DNA from 2 places in the Pseudomonas sp. LjRoot71 genome. Region 1 is predicted to be linked to the other one. Evidence: predicted binding sites of a transcription regulator. Region 1 holds the regulator's gene; the other holds the start of a gene.

Region 1 (4,421 bases):
GGAGCCGATGGACGAAGGCGGGGTGATCGCCCTGGTTGGTCCGGCCGGTATGGGCAAGACCACCACCCTGGCCAAGCTGGCTGCGCGTTATGTCCTCAAATACGGCGCACAGCACATCGCCTTGGTCAGCCTGGACAGCTATCGCATTGGCGCTCAAGAGCAACTCAAGACCCTCGGGCGTATTCTCAATGTCCCGGTAACCCTGGTCGATCCTGGCCAGTCCCTGACCCAAGCCCTGGCCCCGCTGGCGCGCAAGCGTGTGGTGCTGATTGACACCGCCGGCCTGCCCGCTAACGATCCAGCGCTGCGTATGCAGCTGGAAACGCTGGCCAGCCGTGGCGTCAATGCAAAAAATTATCTGGTAATGGCCGCTACCAGTCAGGGCCAAGTGCTGAAAGCCGCCTACCATAGTTATAAGCGCTGTGGTCTGGCAGGTTGTATTGTCACCAAGGCGGATGAAGCCACCAGCCTGGGTGAGGTTTTAGGGCTGGCTATTAGCCAGCGTCTACCGGTAGCCTATCTCGCCGATGGGCCACGAATTCCCGATGATCTGCAGGTACCGCGCAGTCATCAGTTGGTCAGCCGGGCCGTGGGGCTGCAGGCGACCCAAGATCCAAGCGAGGATACGATGGCGGAGATGTTTGCCGGCCTTTATCAGCAGCCCGCACGGCGTGTCAGTTAAGCGCCAGGCTGTTGCAATTGAACCGCGCGTAGCCGGCCGAGTGGCTCCAGTCGAAGTTAGACAAGGTGTGTAGAAAATATGGGTATGCATCCCGTACAGGTGATTGCGGTGACCGGCGGCAAAGGTGGCGTCGGTAAGACCAACGTCTCGGTGAACCTGGCATTGGCCCTGGCTGATCTCGGCCGCCGGGTGATGCTGATGGACGCCGACCTGGGCTTGGCCAACGTCGATGTGCTGCTTGGTTTGAGTGCCAAACGCACCCTGGAAGACGTTATCAGTGGCGAATGTGAGCTGCGCGATGTGCTGCTGCAGGGGCCGGGCGGCATCCGCATCGTGCCGGCGGCTTCGGGCATTCAGAGCATGGTGCAGCTGTCACCGATGCAGCATGCCGGGTTGATCCAGGCGTTCAGCGATATTAGTGATAACCTCGACGTGTTGATCATCGACACGGCAGCAGGTATTGGTGATGGCGTGGTCAGCTTTGTACGCGCGGCCCAGGAAGTGCTGGTGGTGGTCTGCGACGAGCCGACCTCAATCACTGACGCTTATGCGCTAATCAAACTGCTCAACCGTGACCACGGCATGAACCGTTTTCGCGTCCTGGCCAATATGGCCCACAGCCCGCAGGAAGGCCGCAACCTCTTTGCTAAGCTGACTAAAGTGACTGATCGTTTTCTTGACGTTGCCCTGCAATACGTAGGTGCGGTGCCGTATGACGAGTCAGTGCGCAAGGCCGTGCAAAAGCAGCGCGCGGTTTACGAAGCCTTCCCGCGTTCGAAGTGCGCGTTGGCGTTCAAGGCGATAGCCCAGAAAGTCGACGCCTGGCCGTTACCGGCCAATCCGCGCGGTCACCTGGAATTTTTCGTTGAGCGTCTGGTGCACCAACCGATCGCGGACACGGCCATATGACAGCAGCCTCTGGACTTCGTATGTATAGCAAGGCACAGGCGCAGGACTCCCAGCACCAGTTGATCGAGCGCTATGCGCCTCTGGTCAAACGCATTGCCTATCACCTGTTGGCGCGTCTGCCTGCCAATGTGCAGGTCGACGACCTGATCCAGGCCGGGATGATCGGCCTGCTCGAAGCGTCAAAAAAATACGATTCCAGCAAAGGTGCCAGTTTCGAGACGTTCGCTGGCATTCGCATTCGTGGCTCCATGCTCGACGAGGTACGTAAAGGCGACTGGGCCCCCCGTTCCGTGCACCGCAACAGCCGCATGGTCAGTGATGCCATTCGAGTAATTGAGGCCAGAACGGGCCGAGATGCTAAAGATCAAGAGGTTGCGGCCGAACTCCAATTGAGTCTCGAGGATTACTACGGCATTCTTGGCGACACTTTAGGCAGCCGCCTGTTCAGCTTCGACGACCTGTTGCAGGACGGCGAGCATGGTGGGCTGGGTGAAGACGCTGGCAGCAACCACCTCGAACCTTCTCGTGATCTGGAAGATGAACGCTTTCAGGCAGCCTTGGCCGATGCCATCGCCAACCTGCCGGAGCGCGAGCGCCTGGTGTTAGCGCTATATTACGATGAAGAATTAAATCTTAAGGAGATCGGCGAAGTACTGGGGGTTAGCGAATCACGCGTAAGCCAACTACACAGTCAGTGTGCCGCCCGTTTACGCGCCCGTTTGGGCGAGTGGCGCGCACACTGAGTGGCGGTTGCGGCACTCGCTGATATCTGGGCCGGTTTCACGATTAAAGGCGTACACAGGTTGCTGGGTGCGTTTGGGACTGTACGGAGGTCGACTTGGACAAGAACATGAAAATCCTCATCGTTGATGACTTTTCAACGATGCGACGGATCATCAAGAACCTCCTGCGTGACTTGGGGTTCACCAACACCGCCGAGGCCGATGACGGCACCACGGCCTTGCCGATGCTGCAAAGCGGCAGTTTCGATTTTCTGGTAACGGACTGGAACATGCCCGGCATGACCGGGATTGACCTGCTGCGCGCCGTACGCGCGGATGATCGTCTGAAAACCCTGCCGGTGCTGATGGTAACGGCCGAGGCCAAGCGCGATCAGATCATCGAAGCAGCTCAGGCTGGGGTTAACGGCTATGTGGTCAAGCCGTTCACTGCCCAGGTGCTGAAAGAGAAGATTGAGAAGATCTTCGAGCGGGTCAACGGCTGATGTCTGCCATGAGGGTGCTATGGAGCATAAAGATTCCGTTCAAGGCGACCTTGAGTCGACCCTGAAACACAACGCTCGCCAATTGGTCGACAGCCTGGAACAGGGCAATTTTGGTGAAGCGGTACAGCTGATTCATGAACTCAACAAGGCGCGTGATCGCGGCCTCTATCACGAGGTTGGCAAGCTGACCCGTGAGTTGCATAACGCTATCGTCAATTTTCAGCTTGACCCGCGTGTGCCACACGCTACCGAAGTGTCGCAAATCACCGATGCCACCGAGCGGCTCAACTATGTTGTGACCATGACCGAGAAAGCGGCCAATCGCACCATGGATCTGGTCGAGCAGAGTGCGCCGCTGGTCAATGATCTCAGCGACGAGGCTCAGAGCCTGAGTGCTGATTGGGGCCGTTTCATGCGCCGCGAAATGAGCGCTGACGGCTTTCGTGAACTGGCCAAGCGCGTCGAACTGTTCCTTGCTCGTAGCGAGCGCGATGGGGCCAAGTTATCTGCTCACCTCAACGACATTCTGCTGGCTCAGGACTTCCAGGATCTGACCGGGCAGGTGATCAAGCGTGTCACGCAGTTGGTCACCGAAGTTGAGAGCAACCTGCTGAAACTGGTGCTGATGGCCAGCCAGGTGGACCAGTTTGCCGGCATTGAACACAACCATGAGTTGCTCCGTGCCGAACAAGAAAAACAAAAAGAGCCTTCCCGTGGTGAAGGTCCGCAGATTCATGCCGATAAGCGTGAAGACGTCGCATCGAATCAGGATGATGTCGACGACCTGCTTTCCAGCCTGGGATTTTAGGAGCACGTCTATATGAGCTTCGGCGCCGATGAAGAAATCCTCCAGGACTTCCTGGTAGAGGCCGGCGAGATTCTTGAATTACTGTCCGAGCAGTTGGTGGAGCTTGAAAGCCGCCCGGACGACATGAATCTGCTCAACGCTATTTTTCGCGGTTTCCATACCGTTAAAGGTGGTGCCGGTTTTCTCCAGCTCAATGAGCTGGTGGAATGCTGCCATATCGCAGAAAACGTCTTCGACATCCTGCGCAAGGGTGAGCGGCGCGTCGACTCCGCATTGATGGATGTGGTGCTAGAAGCACTGGATGCCGTCAACAGTATGTTCAGTGAAGTCCGCGAGCGAACTGACCTGACCCCAGCGACGCCTGAATTGCTGGCAGCATTGGCTCGTCTGGCTGAGCCAGCCAGTGCTGATGAGTTGATGCAGGCTGAAGCGCCGGCAGCCGAACCTGAACCCGAACCGGAGCCGGAACCCGAACCGGCAGTTGCCCAAGCCCCAGCAGGGGATATTACCGACAGCGAATTTGAACAACTGCTCGGCGCTCTGGATGAAACGCCAGCCCCGGTGGCTGTTGCGGCCAGCAGTGACGAGATTACCGACGACGAGTTCGAGTCGTTGCTGGATCAGTTGCACGGTAAAGGCCAGTTTGTAGCCGATGTGAGCGCTGCACCGGTTGTGTCAGCTGCACCGGCAGCCCCGGCGGCGGCCAGCAGCAGCGACGAAATTACTGATGATGAATTCGAGTCCTTGCTGGATCAGTTGCACGGCAAAGGGCAGTTCGTGCCGCCTCCGGTTGCAGC
Region 2 (4,421 bases), 2.6 Mb from region 1:
TTACCAGCGCGCAAAGTGCCTGGGCCGCCGTACAACCCGCTGCCCTCGGCCCACTGGCAGAAGGTAACCGCGCCTGGCAGATTCAGTTCTGGCCAGACAAAAAGAACCTAGTGGCGCGCCAGGTGGAAGCGCTGCTCAACAGCAAGCCCGGACTGACCGCCGCCGATCTGGATAACGCCAGCGTCGTGGTGCAGGGCCTGACAGCTTATGAATACCTGCTGTTCGACCCAGCCCTGGACCTTAACAACAGCGAGCAGAAGGCCCGTTATTGCCCGCTGCTCGCCGCCATCGGTGAACACCAGCAAAGCCTCGCCGCTGACATTCTGGCCAGTTGGCAGAGCAAGGACGGCATGGCCGCCCAGCTGAAAAACTTCCCCAATGAGCGCTACGCCGAGGCACCGGAAGCGGTGGCCGAATTGCTGCGCACCCAGGTCAGCGCCATCGACGGGCTGAAGAAAAAACTCGGCACGCCGCTCGGCCGGCAGAGCAAAGGCCAGCCGCAGCCTTACCAGGCCGAAGCCTGGCGCAGCAAAGCCAGCCTGGCCAACCTCGCCGCCAGTCTGGCCAGCGCCGAACGCATCTGGCTGGGAGCCGAGCAGAACGGCATCCAGGCACTGCTCAGCAGTGATCAGGATGAACTGAAACAACGCATCAACGCCGCCTACAGCGATACCCGCCAGCGCCTGGCAGCAGCCCAGCGGCCACTCGGCGAACTGCTGGGTGATGAAGCCGGCCGCGCCGAACTGAACGCGCTGTATGACAGCCTTAACGCCCTGCACCGCCTGCACGAAGCCGAGCTGGCGAAAGCCCTGGGCATCCAGCTGGGCTTTAACGCCCATGACGGCGACTAACCCATGCAGATCAATCGTCGTACTTTTCTCGGCCTGAGTGTCGCAGCCCTGGCCGCCACGGCAGCGGCCACCGGCACTTATGGCGGCTGGACACTGATGCACAGCAACGCCCAGCCGCTGCTGCTGTCAGCGCGTAACGACAGCAGTGGCAAGCACTTTGCGGTGGGTTACCGACTGGACGGCAGCCAAGTGTTCGCCACCGCCGTCAGCGAGCGCTGCCACGACGTCATCGGCCACCCGTTTCTGCCAATGGCGCTGTTTGTCGGCCGCCGCCCGAGCACCCAGAGCTACCTGATCGACACCCGCGATGGCCGCCTGCTGCAAACCCTTCATTCGCCGACGCAGCGTCATTTCTACGGCCATGCAGTGTTCCACAAGGACGGCGAACGGCTGTATGCCACCGAGAACGACACCTCCGACCCCGGTCGTGGCGTACTCGGGGTCTATCGCCTGCAAGGTGAGCAACTGCTGCGCAGCAGCGAACTGTCGACCCACGGCCTGGGCCCGCACCAACTGCTCTGGCTGCCCGATGGTGAAACCCTGGCAGTGGCCAATGGCGGCATCCGCACCGAGGCTGACAGCCGGGTGGAAATGAACCTCGACGCCATGGAGTCCAGCCTGGTGCTGATGCGCCGTGACGGCAGCCTGATCAGCAAGGAACAGCTGCCCGAGCGCATGAACAGCGTGCGCCATATGGCAGTGGCCAGCGACGGCACCCTGGTCACCGGCCAGCAATACATGGGCGAACTCAGTGATTCAGTGCCGCTGCTGGCGATCAAACGTCCCGGTCAGCCGTTCCAGCACTTCCCGGTGGCCGATGCGCAGCGTCAGCTGATGAACCAGTACACCGCCAGCGTGGCGATCCACAGCGAACTGCGCCTGCTGGCCTTGACTGCACCGCGCGGCAACCGGGTGTTTATCTGGGACCTGGACAGCGCCGCACTGCGCCTCGACGCGCCGTTGCCGGATTGTGCCGGAGTGGGCGCGGTGGCCGACGGATTTGTGGTCAGCAGTGGTGTCGGCCGTTGCCGCTTATATGACTGCCGCAGCGCCCAGATCAGCAGCCAACCGTTGCAACTGCCCGCCGGCTTGTGGGACAACCACCTGCGCCTGGCTTGAACCTGCAAACCAGAACGCCACACACACCTGTAACACGCCTGCGGCAGGCTAAAGAACGCTGCTGCAGAGCCGATCTATACTCCTCAGAGGCCGTTCATCACGGCCCAACTGATACCAGTCGATAGGGATCTTCGCAGTTAGGGCGCACCTGGCGTCACTGGCATCCCGCCGTTCACCTTCAGGGGTATCCACCCATGTTTCTGCAGAAATCCTTGCGCGCGCAAATCCTCGCCCTGCTCGGCGGTAGCCTGGCACTGATTCTGGTCACCGCACTGGCCTGCTTCAGTTTTCTGTCCAGCGGCATGCAGGCCTACCGCGGTCTGCTCGAAGGACCGCTGGAAGCCTCCGCGCTGATCGACGTAACCAATCTGAACTTCAAGACCCAAGTGCAGGAATGGAAGAACGTGTTGCTGCGCGGCAGCGACAAGGCCCAGCTGGACAAATACTGGAGCCAGTTCGAGGCTCAGGAACGCAAGGTGCAGGATTCCCTCGGCAAACTGAGTGAGCTGGCCGCTGATGCCCGCACCCTGAGCGGCCAGATCGACACCCTGCGGCGCGAGCACCAGACCCTCGGCGTCAACTACCGCAAAGGCCGTGATGCCTTTATTGCCGCCGGTGGCGATGCTGCGGTGGGCGACAAGGCCGTGTCCGGCATCGACCGCAACACCACCCAGCAACTGGAAGCATTGGCCGATCAACTGCACAAGCAGAGCTTGGAACAGGCCAGCCTGATCAATGTCTCAGCCGAGCGCACCATTACCTACGGCACCTTGCTGATGCTTGGTGCCAGCGTGGTCATTGCCCTGTTCAGCCTGTGGCTGATCAACCGCAGCCTGATCAACCCGATTCGTGAACTGATCGAGCACATCGCCCAACTCAGCCAGGGCAACTTCGGCAAGCGTGTCGACGCCACCCGCCAGGACGAACTGGGCAACCTGGCCGTGGCGGCGAATATCCTGCGTGATTTTCTCGCTGACACCTTCACCCGCCTGAAACGCAGCACCGCCGACCTGGACACCGCCAGCGGCGAGCTCAACTCGATCGCCACGCTGATGGCCCAGGGCACCCGCGAGCAGTTCTCGCGTACCGATCAGGTCGCCACCGCCATGCACGAAATGTCCGCCACCGCCCAGGAAGTGGCGCGCCACGCCGCCGAAGCCGCCGGAGCTGCGGATGCCGCCGACAACGCCGCACGTCAGGGTGAAACGGTGATGCAGGCCACCATCAAGACCATCACCGATATCCGCAGTGAAATCAGCAACACCTCGGAGGTGATTCGCCGCCTGGAAAGTGATAGCGGCCGTATCGGCAAGGTGCTGGAAGTGATTCGCGGCATCGCCGAGCAGACCAACCTGCTGGCACTCAACGCCGCCATCGAGGCCGCCCGGGCCGGAGAACAGGGCCGTGGCTTTGCCGTGGTGGCAGACGAGGTGCGCACCCTGGCGCAGCGCACCGCTGAATCCACCGCAGAAATCCACCAGATCATCGACACCGTACAGACCGGCGCGGTAAATGCCGTGCGCGCCATCGAAAGCGGGCAGAACCGTAGCGAGGAAGGCGTCACCCAGGTCACCGAAGCCGGCACCACCCTGCAGTTGATCACCCGTGCCGTGGAAGCGATTCGCGATATGAACCGGCAGATCGCCACCGCCGCCGAAGAACAGACCTCGGTCGCTGAGGACATCTCGCGCAACCTCACCGAAATCACCGCCATCGCCACCGCCAACCAGGAGAACGTGCAGCGTACCGAAAGCGCCGGGCGCAACCTGCACGAACTGTCCGGGCAACTCAACGAGGTCACGCAACGCCTGAGTGCCTGACGCTGTTCACACACGCCGACAAAATGCCAGCAAATGCTGGCATTTTGCTGAATAACTGACTCAATGATCAGCCCCAACATGCCCCGTAACGTCTGGTAAATGCGAATCTTTGACAGGCTCTGACAAGGGGTCTAATGTGCCCCTCTTGCCTATTCCCAGGCCCTCTTTCCGCTTTGCCAAGGAACCGGAATATGTTGCTCCGCCGCATGCTGATCATGCTCGGCGCAGTACTCGTCGTAGTACTCGCCCTGGCTGCCTACAAAGGCTTCTCCATCTATCAACAAATCCAGATGTTCTCGGCTCCGCAACCGGCCATCAGTGTCGACGCGGCAACCGCCGAAGAACACCCATGGCAGAGTCGCCTGCCAGCCATCGGTACGCTCAAGGCCTTCCAGGGCGTTGACCTGACCGTGGAAGTCGGCGGCACCGTGCAACAGGTGCTGTTCCGCTCAGGTGAGCAGGTCACCCTGCAACAACCGCTGATCCAGATGGACAGCGATGTCGAGCAGGCCAGCCTGGCCACCGCTCAGGCCGAGCTGGGCCTGGCCCGCGTGGAATACGAGCGCGGCCGCAGCCTGGTGAGCCGTCAGAGCATCTCGAAAAGCGAGTTCGACCGCCTCTCCGCCAGCCT

What was found. The regulator FliA, encoded in region 1, starts transcription of late flagellar genes. The targets are predictions, from matches to a motif close to CTAAAGTTTNNNNNNNNNNNGCCGNTAA.
Region 2: ACSQ17_RS14805 (methyl-accepting chemotaxis protein) is a predicted target of FliA. The motif match lies at 2,019-2,046, and genes of this name have one in related genera.

Annotation. Positions count from the first base shown of each region.
Region 1 is NZ_CAXURA020000001.1:598,567-602,987, reverse strand. Features, by position in the region: gene flhF (flagellar biosynthesis protein FlhF) at 1-682, shown strand, start outside; gene fleN (flagellar synthesis regulator FleN) at 761-1,591, shown strand; gene fliA (RNA polymerase sigma factor FliA) at 1,588-2,334, shown strand; gene ACSQ17_RS02910 (chemotaxis response regulator CheY) at 2,442-2,816, shown strand; gene ACSQ17_RS02905 (protein phosphatase CheZ) at 2,836-3,624, shown strand; gene ACSQ17_RS02900 (chemotaxis protein CheA) at 3,637-4,421, shown strand, end outside.
Region 2 is NZ_CAXURA020000001.1:3,152,920-3,157,340, reverse strand. Features, by position in the region: gene ACSQ17_RS14815 (imelysin family protein) at 1-851, shown strand, start outside; gene ACSQ17_RS14810 (DUF1513 domain-containing protein) at 861-1,970, shown strand; gene ACSQ17_RS14805 (methyl-accepting chemotaxis protein) at 2,165-3,790, shown strand; gene ACSQ17_RS14800 (efflux RND transporter periplasmic adaptor subunit) at 3,982-4,421, shown strand, end outside.